2 regions of the Chryseobacterium sp. G0162 genome follow, and region 1 is predicted to be linked to the other one. Evidence: riboswitches for the same ligand, from Rfam matches in the RefSeq annotation. Region 1 holds a riboswitch; the other holds the start of a gene.
What was found. A riboswitch is a leader RNA that binds a small molecule or an ion and turns the genes downstream of it on or off. The one in region 1 is predicted to bind cobalamin.
Positions count from the first base shown of each region.

Region 1 (9,137 bases):
TAAAAAAGCTCAGGAGATTAGAAAATTCGGACTGGAAAATGATGGAGAGGCGAGACAGTTGGCAAGATATATTAAAGAAATAGGAGAGCGGTATGTTGATAATCTTCAGGTTAAATTAATTTACAGGAATGACCGTTTTTTGAGAGGTGGAGATCATACTCCATTTGTTGAAAAAGGATTTTCTGCTGTACGGCTTACGGAATTCAATGAGAATTTCGACCATCAGCATCAGGATATCAGAAAAGAAAATGGAGTGCAGTATGGAGATTTACCGGAATTTATGGATTTTGAGTATTTTAAAAAGAATGTTAGCGTAAATATTGCGGTTCTTGCAAATCTTGCAAAATCCCCTTCAAAACCTGAAAATGTAAAAATAGAAGTGAGTAAACTTACCAATTTTACAGATCTTTCCTGGGAAAAGCCTAAATCAGGAGAGGTAGGAGGATATTATGTATTGTTACGTGAAACGGATGCTTCTATGTGGCAGAAAAAAATATTTACCAAAGAAACTGTTATCAAGTTGCCTTATTCTAAAGACAATTATTTCTTTGCTATACAAGCCATAAACGCTTCCGGAAATGAAAGCTTGATCGTTTTGCCGAAAATAAAATAAATTTAAATATGTATTGGCTTTAGCCAAAACCTGAAAATTTTCACAAGCTATTCTATGTCCAACGTCATAAAAAGAGCAATTTCTTCGGAGTTATTATACAATCTTGTATTCACTCCGGTGATATTAAACCCCATTCTTCTATAAAATTGTATGGCTGGATAGTTTGTGTTCTGTGTTTCCAGTTCAATAACCCGGCAGTTAAGGTTTCTGGCCTCTTTGATTGCGCTTTTAATCAGCAGGATTCCCAATCCCTGTCTTCTGTATTTTTCATTCACAAGAATGTTCTCGATGTAGAAACTATTGTTCCAGGTTCTGTGTTCACAGATGATCCAGCCCTGAAGTTCACCATCTGCAAAAGCTCCGAAAGATGAATCTTTTTCAATGATCGTATTGAGTTCTTCGATATCATCAGAATTGGTTTCCCATACTTTAGTGTAGGATAATTTTTTTTCTCTCAGAGTCAATTCAAAGGTGCCACTGAATTCTATTGAAGAAACAGAGTAGATGATATCTGTTGAATATCCATTATGTCCCCATTCTAAACCAGGATTGGAAGTCAGCTTTTGTAGTTTTTTAATTTCCACGGAATATGTTTTATTGAATTTCAGTACAGATTTCTACAAGGTAATTGTTGGGATCTTTAATGTAAGCAGTCTTTTGTCCCCAAGGTTTTACAGCAATATCTTGATACAGAATGGCGCCGTTTTTTACAGCTTTTTCCACTAAGGTTTCTACATCGTCAGTTACAAACCCCAATTCAATCCCAAAAGGTTTAACTTCTGTTTTGGAAAGGAGGAATCCCTTTTTAATATTGGAGCTGGCCAAATCAACAGAAGCAAAAGAAAGAGTCGTTTCTCCAGTAATCAGTTCTCCATAATCTTTTTCAGGAGTAATGAATTTTATTTTTGCATCGAAAATATTTTGGTAGAAATTCATTGCTGATTCTACATTTTCTACATACAAAATGACATATTTAAACTTAATCATGTTATTAGATTTAGTGTAGTTTTGGAATTCAATTTTGTTTTATTTTCTATTTATAATATATTCTTCATCTGTGATTAGCTCAATGTGAGGACCATGCTGAGGATAATATTTCAAACCTTCAAGATGCCCAAAATGAAGTGCATATTTTTGAGTAAGTTGTCTTACTTTATTTCCAAATGAATTAAGATTGATGGATTGAACAGCACCTATTCTTTGGCAGCCATTCGTAAAGAAGAGCATTAGATTGGAGTGAGTACTGAAATCATAATCTTTATAATAAAATACATTGATATTTTCTTCCCGGCAGATAGAACCCAGATCATTGATGAAAAATTTTTTATCTGCTAACGGAAGATTACAGTCAATCCTTATAGAAAGATTTTCCGCATTATTCTTTTTAAAATCTGAACCTACAATTTGTAGAAAGCGATGTTCATTAGGCCCCCAATTTTCTCCTTCACTATGATAAGCTTTAGTAGATTGTGTTTTAAATGGAATGCTAACATCTAATAATACTGCATTTTCACGAATCAACAGTGCTTCCACTTCCAGGGCAAACTGAAAATGAAAATCAAAGAGCTGATGATCTCCAATGCTGATGATAAGCTGATTATCATTGATATTAAGAAACAAAAATGCTTCTTTAAACCTGGTTCTCAGATTTTCCAGTTTTTCGATAAAATCATTGATGTTTTCCACCTGAATTTTTGCAGCCAATTCTGCGGCATTATCTGCATGGCCTCCATATCCCTCGAAAAATTTAAAAAATTTGAAATCATATAAATTTTCAGGGAATTTAAAGTACCAATATACTCCTAAAATCATGATGAACCGGGTTGATAATTGAATAAAGATCAAATTTAAATAAAAATTCACGTTCTAAAACATTCAAAACCCCTAAATTTGTGATCAATAAAATTTTACTTGGATGCTTAGGAACATTTCAATTGCGGCAGCTACTTTTTTGTCCGTAGTTACAATCAATGCACAGAAGAACAAAAATTCTCAATTGGAAAGACCCAAATTAGTAGTAGGTCTTGTAGTAGACCAGATGCGTTGGGATTATTTATACCGTTTTTACAACAAATATGGAAATGACGGTTTCAAAAGACTTTTGAATACCGGTTATTCTTTAAATAACGTACACATTCCTTATGTACCTACCATTACTGCTTTAGGACATACTTGTATTTATACAGGATCTGTACCTGCGATTCACGGAATTGCCGGAAATGACTGGACAGATAAAGATACAGGTAAAGGTGTATATTGTACTGCCGATGACAGCGTTCAGCCAGTGGGGACAACCAATACCAAAACAGGAAGCCATTCACCTAAAAATCTTTGGTCAACTACAGTAACGGATGAGCTGAGGCTGGCAACAAATTTCCAAGGGAAAGTAGTCGGAGTTTCTTTAAAAGACAGAGCTTCTATTCTTCCTGCAGGTCATACACCAAACGGAGCTTTCTGGTTTGATGACAGTACAGGAAACTTTATTACCAGCACATGGTATATGAATGATCTTCCTCAGTGGGTAAAATCATTCAATTCTCAGAATTTACCGGAGAAATTGGTAGCTAATGGGTGGAATACTTTGCTCCCGATCAATCAATATACAGAAAGTGCACCAGACAATTCTCCTTGGGAAGGATTATTAGGTAGTGCAAAAACACCTACATTCCCTTACAATGATCTTGCAAAAGATTATCAAACCAAAAAAGATAACATTCGTTATACTCCTTTCGGAAATACGTTGACATTAAAGTTAGCAGAAGCTTCTGTAGAGGGAGAAAAACTGGGAGGTGATAATATTACAGACTTTTTAGCCATCAATTTGGCTTCTACGGACTATGCCGGGCATAAATTTGGGCCAAACTCAATTGAAGTGGAAGATGTTTATATCAGATTAGATCAGGATTTAGCACAATTCTTCAATTATTTGGATTCAAAGGTTGGAAAAGGACAGTACACGGTGTTCCTTTCTGCTGACCATGGTGGAGCACACTCTGTAGGTTTTTTAAAAGAACATAAAATTCCTACGGGATTCTTTGGAGAAGGTGCTGAAAAGAACCTCAACCAAAAGCTGAAAGATAAATTCGGAGCTGATAAATTGATCAACGCTATTGATAATTATCAGATTTATTTCGATAGAAAAGTATTGGCAGACAGCAAACTTGAATTGGATGATGTAAGAAACTTCGCTATTAAAGAACTGGAAAAAGATCCTACTGTTTTATATGCAGTTTCTGTAGACAGAGTGTCTGAATCAAGCATTCCTGAGCCCATCAAGCAAAGAATTATCAATGGAATCAACAGACAAAGAAGTGGGGATATTCAATTGATCTCTCACGACTCTATGCTTCCGCCATATTCTAAAACAGGAACTACTCATAGTGTATGGAACTCTTATGATTCACACATTCCGTTAATCTTTATGGGTTGGGGAGTGAAACAAGGTGAAAGCAATAAGGCTTATCACATGACGGATATTGCCCCTACAGTTTCTTCATTACTGAAAATTCAGTTCCCAAGTGGAAATGTTGGAAATCCAATTACAGAAGTTATAGGTCAATAATCTTAATAACATATAAAAAAAACATTCCGCTCCGGAATGTTTTTTTATTTTACATACACTGGAAGGTTATTAATTCTTTTTTAGATCAGGATTCAATCGATTCTGCTTTCGTATTTCTTTCATAAAATTCACTTTTTGCCTAATACATTTAAAAAGCTATCTTTGCAAAAATTTTGGTTTCCAGTATATTGGAATGAAAAGGGAATTGGGTGAAACTCCCAAACTGTCCCCGCAACTGTAAATCGCAATAAAAGTTTCTGTAAATAGCCACTGTATAAAAACGGGAAGGCACAGAAAGCGAAAGTCAGGAGACCTGCCAGAAAATTAATCAAAAAAACATATTGCTTTCGGAGGAAAAGTAGAAGGATATGGATATAAAAAGATCTCTAATACTATTTTTGTCATCTTATGGCTGTTTTCTTTTCGGACAGGAGAAAGCTGTAGATACTATTTATATTTTCGACAGCCAGATGAACAAGGTGAAACAATTTCACCCTGTGAAAACAATTCATGCTGAAGATGTTGAAAAAAACTCCAGTAACCTTTCCGAAGTATTAAGATTTCAGTCTTCCATTTATATTAAAGAAAACGGACGTGGTGGAACTGCCTCACCATCATTTAGAGGTACTACTGCTCAACAGACTTCTTTTGTTTGGAATGGAATTAATGTTAATTCCAATTTTCTAGGGCAAGGAGATGTGAACAATATTTCCCTATTCGGATATGACCAGATCGGAATAAAAGCAGGGGGAGGAAGTGTGACTTATGGTTCCGGCGCTATTGGAGGAAGTATTCACCTGGACAACAGCCTTAATTTCAATCAAGGTTTTCACGGCAGTCTATTTTCTGAAGCAGGATCTTTTAATACTTTTAATAATTTTGTTAAAGGCTCATACAGCAATGATAAATTCAGTTTTAAGGCTTCAGGAAATTATTCTATCAGTGAGAATGCTTATGAGGTGAATAAAGAACCCCGGAATTATATAAATCTTAACGGAGAATATTACAATACAAATTTTAATATTTCAGCTGCTTATAAATTCGCTCCACATCATCAGATTTCATGGATTTCTGAATGGTTTAATGGTCAACAGCATTTTCCAATCTTATTTGACAGAGAAACGGAAACAAAATATCAGACTCAAAATGTAAGAAGCCTAATTTCCTGGGATTGGAATAAGACCCGTTTTAATAACTCTTTTAAAGCAGCTTATACGGAAGAAAATTTCCAGTATTTTAATGATATAGACAGACCTAAATTCAGTAGTGGAACTGGAAGGAATTATATTCTGAAGAATGATTTCAATTATTTTCTTACCTCAAAGTGGAACTTCAATATTATTGGAGAATACCAATTTAATAAAGGTGAAGGTTATGGTTCAGGAATAGACCATGTCAGTAGAAATATGGGGTCCATTGCTGGATTGATAAGATATTTTCCTACCACTGATTTACGTTTTGAAGCAGGAATAAGACAGGATTTTGTTGGAGTGACTAAGTCGCCTCTTTTATTTTCTTTTTCAGGAAAATGGAATGCTTTAGATTGGTATAATCTGGGATTAAGTGTTTCAAGGAATTTCAGAGCTCCTTCTTTCAATGATTTGTATTGGAGACCGGGTGGAAATGAAAATTTAAAACCGGAAACTTCTTATCAGTTTGAATTGAGAAACCAATTTAAAGCTGGTGATTTTAAACTCTCTCTGGTTCCTTATTATATGGATATCAGAGATATGATAAGATGGCTTCCTACTTCCTTTGGATATTATAGTCCTGTAAATACTGAGCATGTAAGATCTTATGGAGTAGAAGCTCAAGCAGAATTTGCTAAACGCTTTGGAAAACATTTTCTGAATGTAGGTTTAGGATATGCCTATACAAATTCCCAGGATCTTGAAAAGAAGAAACAGCTGATGTATGTGCCATTTCATAAGTTTACCGGAAATATTGATTATCAGTATGAATTTATAAAAGTATACGCTCAGGGATTGTTTACCGGACTTACCTATACAGATTCCAATGAGAAGAAAAGTGAGGCACTGAAAGAATATTTTGTTATGAATGCTGGTGTTGGGGCTACGTTTTTAAAGAATTATACTTTGGGCTTTAAGATTAATAATATTTTCAATCAGACTTATTATACTATGTTTGCTTATCCGTTACCCGGAAGAAATTACAGTGTAAATTTAAATATCAACTTTTAAAAATAAAATTTAATATATATGAATATCAAAAGAATTTTACCTCTTGCATTTGCGTCTATGCTACTTTTCAATGCTTCTTGTAGCAGTGATAATGATATAGAAATTATTCAGAAACCTTCATCAGGTGCTTATGAAAACGGAATTATTGTTTCTAACGAAGGAGGGTTCTCAAAACCTACTTCTGATGTTACCTTTATTACTAGTAATCTGGGAACAGTTTATACTAACATATACTCTAACAATAATGGAGGAGAAGCATTCGGGAAAGTACTTCAGAGTATAGGCTTCAGTGGAGATAAGGCTTATCTTGTAGCCAATAGTCCCAGTAAAATTGATATTGTAAACCGATATACATTTAAAAAGCAGGTTACAGTAACAGAAAATCTTGATAATCCAAGATATATTGCATTCTCCGGGAATAAATATTTTGTAACAAATAATAATTTTGCTGGTAAAAATAAGCTTAATGCCTATAATATTTCAGATAATTCATTTTTTGGCAGTATGGGATTTCCGCGTTATGCTGAAAAAGTAGTTGAGGCAGAGGGTAATATTATTGTGCAGACAGATGGTATTGGATATGACACTAATCCACCCTATAACTCATTTGCCACTGGTTATACTATCACAGTTGTAAATCCTTCTACAATGGTTAATCCTAAGGTCATTACATTACCTACTAAAGGAATTATCAAAGATCTTATTTCTTACAAAGGAATTGCTTACGTACTAGTTTCTGATACAACAGATTCTTACATTTATAAAATCAATTCAGTCACTGGAAACTATACTACAACTACGCTTGCTGGAATTGCTGATGTTCAGAAGCTGAGAGCTGATAATAATATGTTTTATTTTATTACAGGTTCTAACAATATTTATAATATGACTGTTGGGTCTTCTTTCGTTTCTAAAGTTCCTATTGTTAAAGCATCCGGTAATGTATATGGTTTTGATGTAATTGACGGTAGAATTTTTGCATCAGATGCCAGCTTTACTGAAGATGGTAAAGTAAATGTTTATGATGCACTAAGTGGTACTCTATTGAAAAACTTTACAGCAGGTGTTGGAACAAACGGGTTCTATAAAAATTAAAAATTACGCTTCGGCGTATATAATATAATTTTTTATTTTTTCATCATTTGTGTTTTTTTCCGGGCGGGTTCTTTAGAACCCGCCCGGCTTTGGTATATACCTTATTGAAGCACAAAAAAAGCTGGATCAAAATCCAGCTTTTTTTTATTGAGTAAAAATTAATTCATTTTTAATCCCAGCTTTTCAGCTTCGGCAATCACAAATTTTGTTGCTTCTTCCTTTTCATTAGCAATTTCACCTTCAAGGATTGCTTCTTTAACTTTTTCCTTTAAAATACCGATTTCACGGCCCGGCTGAAGGTTAAACATTTCCATGATCTCTTCTCCGGTAATAGGAGGCTGAAAGTTTCTTACCTGATCTTTTTCCTCTACTTCTTTGATCTTTACTGCTACATATTCAAAGTTCTTTTTGAACTTTTCCTGCTTTTTAGAATTTTTGGTCGTGATGTCTGCTTTACAAAGAGTAAACAGTTCTTCAAGGTCTTCTCCGGCATCAAATAAAAGCCTTCTTAATGCAGAATCTGAAGCATCGTCCGTAATCAAGGCGATAGGTCTGGAAGAAAGCTTAACCATCTTCTGAACATATTTCATATCGCTTCCTAATGGCAGTTTTAATCTTTGGAAAAGAGCTTTTACCATTTTGGAGCCTAAGAATTCATGCCCGTGAAATGTCCATCCTGTACCTTCAACAAATTTTTTCGTAGGTGCTTTTCCTATATCGTGAAGTAATGCAGCCCAACGCAGCCAAAGGTTATCAGTATTCACAGAAATATTATCCACTACTTCAAGAGTGTGATAGAAGTTATCTTTGTGAGTCTGTCCTTCAACTTCTTCAACTCCTTTCAGTTCAATTAATTCAGGAATAATAAGCTTTAAAAGTCCTGTTTGCTCCATTAATTTTAATCCTACAGAAGGTTTTTCAGATAACATGATTTTATTGAATTCCACCATGATTCTTTCCATAGAAACAATCTTAATTCTTTCCGCTTCCTGCTTGATGGCTTCTAAAGAATTTTCTTCAATTGTGAAGCCTAAAGTTGAAGCAAAACGAACTGCTCTCATCATTCTCAAAGGATCATCAGAATACGTTTGAGCGGGTTCCAAAGGAGTTCTTAAAATCTCTTTTTCCAGATCTTCAATTCCATTGAACGGATCTATAAGTTCCCCGAAATTATCTTTATTCAAAGAAATAGCCATTGCATTGATGGTGAAATCTCTTCTTTTCTGATCGTCTTCCAAAGTTCCACCTTCTACTTCCGGTTTTCGGCTGTTCTCCGTATAACTTTCCTTTCGGGCACCTACAAATTCCAGCTCAAGATCTTTATATTTGATCATAGCGGTTCCATAGGTTTTGAATACGGAAACCTTTAATTTAGGATCGATATCCTGAGCGACATTCTGTGCCAGTTCTATACCACTTTGTTCCGTCACAAAGTCTATATCAGTAGATGCTTTTCTCTTCATCAGAAGATCACGAACATATCCACCAACAATATATACAGACTGGTTATTCCTTTCTGCAGCCTCAGAAATTATTTTAAAAAGTTTTAAATTCTTATTTTGAGTAAGATTAATTTTCATCGTTTATAATAGCGTCAATTTCTACCAATGCTGCTCATTAATCATAATGAGCGTACATTTTATTTATTTTTCCTTCTTCATTAAAA
Region 1 covers NZ_CP033922.1:3,738,460-3,747,596, forward strand. The annotation lists gene EG344_RS16930 (M28 family metallopeptidase) at 1-613, shown strand, start outside; gene EG344_RS16935 (GNAT family N-acetyltransferase) at 661-1,197, opposite strand; gene EG344_RS16940 (VOC family protein) at 1,208-1,600, opposite strand; gene EG344_RS16945 (hypothetical protein) at 1,640-2,425, opposite strand; gene pafA (alkaline phosphatase PafA) at 2,529-4,175, shown strand; cobalamin riboswitch at 4,333-4,511, shown strand; gene EG344_RS16955 (TonB-dependent receptor plug domain-containing protein) at 4,544-6,376, shown strand; gene EG344_RS16960 (hypothetical protein) at 6,395-7,471, shown strand; gene EG344_RS16965 (CCA tRNA nucleotidyltransferase) at 7,630-9,051, opposite strand; gene EG344_RS16970 (nuclear transport factor 2 family protein) at 9,089-9,137, opposite strand, start outside.

Region 2 (9,137 bases), 1.1 Mb from region 1:
CACATCTTATCAACTTTAAAAACCATAAACATTAAGAATACATGAAAAAGAAACTTCCTGTAACGGTACTTAGTGGTTTTTTAGGAGCTGGAAAAACAACTTTATTAAACCATATTCTACATAATAAACAAGGTTTAAAAGTAGCAGTCATTGTCAATGATATGAGTGAAATTAACATTGATGCCCGACTGGTAGAAAATCAAAACACTCTTTCAAGAACAGAAGAAAAACTGGTTGAAATGAGTAATGGATGCATCTGTTGTACATTAAGAGAAGATCTTATGGAAGAAGTAGAGCGTTTAGCTCATGAAAACCGCTTCGACTATCTTTTAATCGAAAGTACAGGAATCAGTGAACCTATTCCCGTAGCACAAACTTTTACCTATATTGATGAAGAAAGTGGAATAGATCTTTCCCGTTTCAGTTATGTAGATACCATGGTAACAGTAGTTGATGGCTTCAATTTCATGAAAGATTTTGCTTCGAATGAACGATTGATGGACCGTGATCTTACTGATATGGAGGGCGATTACCGTACCATTGTCAACCTTCTCACTGACCAGATTGAGTTTGCCAATGTGATTATTCTGAATAAAACAGATTTAATCGATCCGGAAACTCTTGGATTTTTGAAATCTGCACTTAAAAAATTAAATCCGGATGCTGCTATTCTGGAATCGGAATTTGGACAGATCGATCTGAAACATATTGTAAACACAAAACTATTTGATTTTGATAAAGCACAGTCCTCCGCAGGCTGGCAAAAGGAATTAGAGTCTGACCATCATACTCCGGAAACGGAAGAATATGGAATAGGTTCTGTAGTATTTAGAGATAAAAGACCCTTTCACCCGGAGAGACTTTGGGAATATCTTAATCATTATCCGGAAGGCATATTAAGAGCTAAAGGACTTTTCTGGCTGGCTTCCAGACCTGATGATGCATTGAACTTTTCCCAGGCTGGAGGCTCATTTCGCCTGGAGAAAGCAGGAGTTTGGTGGAGCAGTATGCCTTTGAGTCAAAGGGCACAATATGTTTCTTTTATAGAAAATCAGGAATTTATCGAAAGCAGATGGGATAAAAATTGGGGCGACAGAATGAATGAATTGGTTTTCATTGGACAATATCTAGACAAAGAGCAAATTTTACAAAATCTCACTCACTGTCTAATCAATGATATTGAAAAGGAATTATTTGACCAAAAATCAGATTTTGAAGATCCATTTCCAAAACATATTTAAATTTAACTATTTATTAATGCAACTAAGTATCATTAAATAGAAATATGAAATAATTTAGGGTATTATTTATACAATATATGGATAGAAGAAAATTTCTAAAAGGTTCAGTTTTACTTTCAGGATTATTATCCCTGTCACCCTCTGAACTTTGGAGTTCTAAAAAGAATATTGCTCTTCCAGAAACCGGAAAAGCAAAAAATATTATATTTCTAATCAGTGATGGAATGAGTCTGGGAACACTTTCAATGGCAGATCTTTATTCCAGAAATATTTTAGGAAAAGAAAGTCATTGGCTCAGTTTATATCATCAGAAAAAAGTTTCACGGGCACTAATGGATACTGCTTCTGCCAGTTCTGTTGTAACAGATTCTGCTGCCGCCAGTTCCGCTTTCGGAGGAGGAATAAGGGTACAGAACGGAGTATTAAATATGGGTGCTCATGGAGAAACCCATATTCCAATATGGCAAAAATATAAAAAAGCTGGAAAAAAAATTGGCTGTGTAACTACTGTAACCATTACGCATGCCACTCCTGCAGGTTTCTGCGTCAATTCAGCCAAAAGAAATGCAGAACCTCAAATTGCTGAAATGTATGCAGAACTGGGAATAGATGTTCTGATGGGAGGAGGAGATGAGTTTTTTAATCCACTAAAAAGAGAAGACCAAAAAGATCTCTATTCTGTTTACAGAAAAAAGAAATATCAAGTTCTGAAAAATCGTGCCGATCTAAAAACGATTAAAAAGGGAGACAAAATATTAGGAATCTTCAATACAGGAGCTTTGCCTTACAGTATTGACAGGGCTAATCTTTCTGAGTTCGAGAATACTCCGAATTTAGCAGAGATGACAGGAGCTGCTATTGATCATATGAAGGATCATCCGGAAGGTTTTGTTCTTCAGATAGAAGGTGGAAAAGTGGACTGGGCTGCTCATGCCAACGATATTGCTGCACTGATTCACGATCAGTTGGCATTTGACAATGCCGTGAAAACAGCAATAGATTTTGCTGAAAAAGATGGAAACACCTTAGTCATTATCACAACAGATCATGGAAATGCTAATCCGGGAATAATTTATGGGAATAAGGCAACTCAAAACTTTAATAGTATTTCATCCTATCAATATACCAATGAATATATTCTGAATAAAATCCATAAAGACCATTCAGTCAAGGATATAAAAGACTGGATATATGAAGCTAACAAACTGACATTAAGCGATGATGAAGCCAAACACTTGCAAAGTTTTTATAACGGACTCGAAAAAGAAGAAGGACTTTATAATTATAAGAAATTACCGTTCAAACTTTATTCAGAAATTCAGAAAAGCCGGAATTCAGTAGGCTGGATCAGCATGGATCATTCAGGAGATTATGTGGAAGTAGCAGCCTACGGGCCAGGAAGTCAGCTTTTACAGCCTTATATTAAAAATACAGATCTTCATAATCTAATGCTGGAAGCATCTCCTATATAATATAACGAGAAAGTATTTTCATATCATATTAACATTTTTATTTGGTTTTAAAACAGGCTCTCCAATTTAATTTGAAGAGCCTGTTTATTTGTCATGTTATTACATCATTTATTTCGAAGATTTTCTACGACGTGTAGACACTTTTTTATCCAATTCTTTGATGTCCTGTCTCAATTCCCTGAACATTTCTTTGAAATTGTAGCTTTCATAATCTCCCGGTTCAAAATCTTCCGGAAAAATTCCTGAGGCATACTGCCAGATTTCTACAATATCTTCAAACGCAATGTCATAAGGTTCATAGAAAGAGTTATCTGCACTTACACAGATCGCATTTCCTTTATGTTCCTTAAAACGTTTATAGGTAATCCCATCGTTTTGAGTAATAAAAACATAGGTTTTTCCAGGTTTCAGTTCGTCAATTCCCTCTACATATTTTCCCACAATATAAGAACCGTTTCTGAATGGTGGCATCGAATCTCCGTCTGCCGGAAATGCTCTGTATTTTCCATTATTTAAAAAGGGTAGGGCAATGCGTTGAAGGCTTTCAATATATCCCACATCACTGTATCCTTCCAGATACCCCATAGAAGCTTTCTGGGGAATGATTTCGATGGTATCATTTCCAAGATCATCCACAGCTACTGGCAGAACGATTCTATTATCCGGAAGCTTCAGCATATCCTCTGTTGAATACTTTTGGAGATCCACAGACAATAACAGATCTATACTGACATGAAAATATTTGGATATTTTAACAAGAAGCTCGATAGGAGGTTCTGAAATTCCATTTTCGTATTTAGAATATCTCACTCGGGAGATTGTAAGATCATCAGCTACATTTTGTTGAGAAACCTTTCTCTTGGCTCTCAGAGAGCGTATATTATTTGAAAAAATTGACATTGATAGAAGTATGTCCACAAAAATACGAATTTTGCCTCCTGTTATCAATAATAAAGAAAGCATTTACCACAAAACTTGGAGAATTTTATCATTTGTTAACTATAGACACTAAAATCGACAGATAAAATATCTGTTTTTAATGGCTAATCCCTTGTTTTTATCCTGAAAAAACTCATTTTGACAAATTTTTAATATTAACCCAAAAAAAGTTCGGTTATATTGAAAATATTAACTCTACTATTTAAAATTTGAGATATGTTTTTTAAAATTTAGTAAATCAATCAGATACAAACAAAAACGACATTACTAAAATTATCCATTTATATTAACGAAATATTAAATAATAAAATTGTTTAATTATTTTATTCAAAATAATATAAGTTTATTATTATTTATCATATATTTGTGATGTATTAATCATATAAAATTTTAATCATGAAAAATTTCAAAAAACTAGACAGAAACGAACTAAAATCTATTTCAGGAGAAGGATTACTTGATCCAATTGGAGGATTAATCGGTGGTCTAGGTGGCGTTGTTGGTGGCGTTATCGGAGGAGTAGGTACTATCGTTGGCGGTGTTGTTGGCGGTGTAGGTTCTACAGTAGGTGGTGTTATCGGCGGTGTTGGTACCGTTGTAGGAAACGCTTTATGCCAAACACAGTGTGTCGTTAATGGTGTAATCCACATCAAATTATTAGAGTGTGGTTCTACTTGCTAATCAGCAGCTCCATTAAAAGTTAAAAAAGTATGCCGCTCTTTTCAGAGCGGCTTTTTTATTTTAATAAAAAATAATATCAATAAACATCAATACATACCTATCTATCCTCTAGTTATTTAGCTTTAATTTCATTTATACATCTGTAAATCATTAAAGCAACTTTGTTGCATTAATAAATTTAATTATCTAGATTTGCCTGATAATTAAAGTAACATGCACATGAAAAAGACCCTTTATTTTTTGATGGGAAGCTCTCTTATCTACCCATCACTACTGAAAGCGCAGAAACTTAATCCTGAAAAAAAGAATGTAAAAGACATAGAGTCTATACAAATACAAGGAAAAACGGATTACAACAGTGTAAATATTTCGAGGAAGAAGCTGGATTTTATTCAATCCAATACTTTGGGGGAAACCCTGAGAAAAATCCCAGGTATCCAAAATTCCGGGTATGGCCCTAACTCTGGTGCTCCGGTTATCAGAAGCCTCAGCGGAAATCGTGTAAAAATACTGGAAAACGGAGTTGCAGTAAACGATCTTTCCGGGATAAGCCCAGATTTTAATACTGATATTGAAATGAACAGTGTTCAAAACATTACTGTTTATAAAAACTCCGCATCAGTCCTTTATGGAGGGAAAGGTATTGGAGGAGCTATCGATATTGAAACAGATTATGTTCCCCGTCAATTGCCCAATAAAACAATCAATTTTCGTGGACTCCTTGAGGGCGGAAGTAATAGTGGACAAAAACAGGCATTTTCAGCAAAAGGAGTTATCGCAAAAAACTGGGTATGGACGGTGGGAGCAGCCAACCAAAAACAAGAAATTGTAAGAATTCCCGGAAAATCTAAGGACAGCAGATGTTATGATCCCTCATTAGTAGGCTTCAACAGCATTTTGCAATCTCTTTGCCAGATAGAAGTAGATTCAAGGCACGTACTCAACAAAAGTCTCTTTCCATATATCAGTCAGTTTGCTATAGATCATATGATAGAATACGAACTTTCAGAAGGAGACCTATACACATTCAGTCCTACCTATTATAATCCTTCAGATAGTAAACATTATCCCAACCCAAAGAATCAACTGTATGTTTCCGGTCAGGATCCTGTAAAAGACCGCTATAAAGATGAAGTTAATAATATCAGAGATTACGTTCAAACAAAAGATGGAGAAATCCCCAACAGCCATTCGGAAAGCAATTCTTTTTATGTTGGAACAAGTTATATAGGAAAATCATTCTATGTAGGTGGAGCTTATCAAAACTCTTATTCATATTTTGGTGTTCCTGGCTATACTCTTCCCAAAATGCAGCAGCACACTCACGGAAAGCCTCAACCTAAAATAGAGTACCGACCTATCAATATCAGGAGTTTATCTCATAAAGCAATGTTTGAGTCCGGTTATCAATTTACAGGTTTCCCAATTTCCAGTATCAAATTAAATTATATGGGAGTATTTTCAAAAAACGCTGAACTTATTGATCGCCAGCGGGCCAATCAGTTTGAAGTGAATCAGCATAATGGGCGTTTGGAAATTGTACAACAAAAACTGAAATTCCTCAGTGGAACCACAGGTCTTGACGTTCAATATAGAGATATGACAGGAGATGGGAAACAGAGATACCTACCCAATACGATAAGCCGCGAAATCGGAATATTTACGATGCAGCATCTTGATTTCAACAGTGTTCAACTGGATCTAGGTTATAGGAATGACCATGTTCAGCGCAGAGCAGATACAGATAAAAAATACGTAAGAAGCCGTGGCCTTTCAGGAGGAAACCTCAGCGACAGGGATTTTACGCTTCACCAGCTTCATACTTCAGCACAGTGGAATATCTTTAAAAAAGCTTACTTAAAAGCCCAGTATAATCACTCCGAAAGAGCCCCGGAAGTGAACGAACTTTACGCAGGGAATAATCATTTCGCGATCCTGACGGAAGAAAACGGTGATGACAGACTAGATAAAGAAATAACAAAAACTGTAGAACTGGGAGCCGGAATCAATCTGAAAAATCTTCGTGTATCTGCTAACTGGTACCATACTTCCTATAAAAATTATATTTATCTCGCTCACACCGGAATTTCCCGGGAAGTTTTCCTGGTTAAAGAATGGCGTTCTGATGATACTGAAATCAACGGAGTTGAAGCAGAAGCTGCTTACAAAGTTGATCTTAACAAAATAGGAAAATGGGAAATAGGAGCTTATTATGATCTGGTAAGAAACATCAGTGTTGCAGACAGCTCAATAAGAAAATGGAGCGATGGTGATTATATGCCGAATATGCCTACCAGCCGTTTTGGATTTAATCTTGAAGGTAATATACAGAATTTCAGTATTAATATTGGTTTTGACCATTATTTAAAACAAAAATACTTAGGAAAGAATATTAATCCTGAACTTCCAATGCCTGCATTTTCATTGCTTAATGTCCGCGTTTCCTATAAAGACGATAGCTTAGGAATAGGAAATTTGGAATATTATATCGTAGGAAACAATCTGTTGAATTCTGAAGCAAGGCTTCAAAACTCACAACTAAAGTTCCTAAGTCCGCTACCAGGCATTAATATCTCAGCCGGAATAAAAATAACAATATAATCTATATTTTGGGGCAGAACATTTGTAAAACATAACTATTATTTACTGTGTATGCCCCAATTTTAATTCTTGCAACAGTGTGAAATTCAATGTCTAAATTTTTAACGGATACCTTTTTATAAAGTTATCCCTTGATTATTCTTTACTTCAGCCATTACAAATGTGCTATGGGTACTCCCTATAGAATCTACAGAGCCTAGCTTATTGAATACAAAATCCTGATAATGTTTCATATCCCGAACCTGAACCTTTAATAAGAAATCAAAATCTCCGGAAATATTGTAACATTCTGCCACTTCCTGAATTTCCAGAATTTCTTTTACAAAATCATAACCTACGGACCGATCATGAATTTTTAATTTGATCTGGCAAAACACCGTAAATCCACGATTAAGCTTTTCCGCATCCAGAACCGCCACATATCTTTTCACGAAACCTTCCTGCTCAAGCCTTCTTACCCGCTCAAAAACAGGAGATGGAGATAGATTAACTTCCTTTGCCAGCTCTTTAACTGTCAGTTTTGCGTTGTTCTGAAGCAGTTTCAAGAGTTTTAAATCCTTATCATCGAGTTGTTCCACAGAATATTATTCTTTTAGAGTTTAAAATCATCCAAATTTACAGAATTATATTCTATATAATATAATTTAAAAAGTTTAATTAACCGAATAAATTACTTTTAATTGCTATTATATTCTGTTTTAATAATTTTACACAAAATTAAAATCTTTTATCAGGCTTGATATTGATAAAAGATCAGTTCTTTACAATCTTCATCAAACAGGAAAGGTTTTACTTAAGGTAAATTAATAGGGAATCGTGTGAAAATCACGAACTGTCGCGCAACTGTAAGTAACACACCAAAGGTTTCTGTCCTTGGATATCCACTGCCAAAAGCGGGAAGGATGACAGAAACCGTTACAAGTCAGGAGACCTGCCTTTACTGAATTGACAATGCTTTCGCGATCTGAAGCTTTTGAGTCATACAGATGATATATTGCAGTACATTTTATCTCCGGATGAAGTAGTACCATGCATTTGTATCATTGATTTTCAAATTTTTCTATCCTAGCAAGCATTCCGAAGCATGAAAAGAGCATTTAAAATAAGTTTAATTTAAAATTTGTAAAAATGCAAACTCACATTCTGGGCTACCCGCGTATTGGTAGCAAAAGAGAACTTAAAAAAGCCTGCGAACAATATTGGTCAGGTAAAATTGTTTTGGAAGAACTTCTTACCGTAGGAAGAAACATCTGCAGTCAAAACTGGAACCTTCAGAAAGAAGCCGGAATTGATCTTATTCCATGTAATGATTTTTCTTATTACGATCAGGTTCTGGATATGAGTCTGGTAGTAGGCGCTATTCCAACGCGCTATCATGAAGTAGCCCTGAAAAAAAACAATTCTGAATTGGATCTTTATTTTGCCATGGCAAGAGGATACCAGAAAGATGAATTAGATATCACAGCCATGGAAATGACCAAATGGTTTGATACCAATTATCACTACATCGTTCCTGAATTTTATAAAAACCAGCAATTCAAACTTACTTCAGATAAGATTTTCAATGAATTTGCAGGCGCCAAACAGGCGGGGATCAATGCAAAACCTGTGATTATCGGTCTCGTTTCTTATCTGCTTTTAGGAAAAGAGAAAGAAGAAGGATTTGATAAACTGGATCTTGCCCACAATCTTCTTCCGGTCTATGTTGAGATTATCTCAAAACTACAAAGCCAGGGCGCTCAGTGGATTCAGTTTGATGAACCCTTTTTAGCATTAGATATCAATGAAAAAGCAAAAGAAGTCTATACTTTTGTGTATGCTGAACTTAGAAGACAGTTTCCGAAGCTTACATTCATTGTAACCACTTATTTTGAAGGATTAAAGAATAATTTAGCTCTTGCCACATCACTTCCTGTAAATGTTCTGCATATTGATCTGGTAAGAAATCCTGAACAACTCGAAGATGTTCTTCATTCTATTCCTGAACACCTGAGTCTGTCTCTTGGAATCGTAGACGGAAGAAACATCTGGAAAAATGATTACGAAAACTCTCTATCCTTTATTAAAAAAGCAACCGAAACACTGGGATCTGAAAGAGTTTTAATCGCTCCGTCATGCTCCCTGCTTCATTCACCATGTGATTTAGACTTTGAAACCAGCCTTAATGCTGAAATCAAAAACTGGCTCGCTTTCGCAAAACAAA
Region 2 covers NZ_CP033922.1:4,865,582-4,874,718, reverse strand. The annotation lists gene EG344_RS21840 (MerC domain-containing protein) at 1-35, shown strand, start outside; gene EG344_RS21835 (GTP-binding protein) at 42-1,241, shown strand; gene EG344_RS21830 (alkaline phosphatase) at 1,319-2,713, shown strand; gene EG344_RS21825 (XRE family transcriptional regulator) at 2,822-3,613, opposite strand; gene EG344_RS24100 (bacteriocin-like protein) at 4,049-4,333, shown strand; gene EG344_RS21815 (TonB-dependent receptor) at 4,553-6,934, shown strand; gene EG344_RS21810 (Lrp/AsnC family transcriptional regulator) at 7,051-7,512, opposite strand; cobalamin riboswitch at 7,702-7,888, shown strand; gene metE (5-methyltetrahydropteroyltriglutamate--homocysteine S-methyltransferase) at 8,063-9,137, shown strand, end outside.
Region 2: it holds a riboswitch for cobalamin, as region 1 does, so the genes downstream of both, metE (5-methyltetrahydropteroyltriglutamate--homocysteine S-methyltransferase) here and EG344_RS16955 (TonB-dependent receptor plug domain-containing protein) in region 1, are expected to answer to the same signal.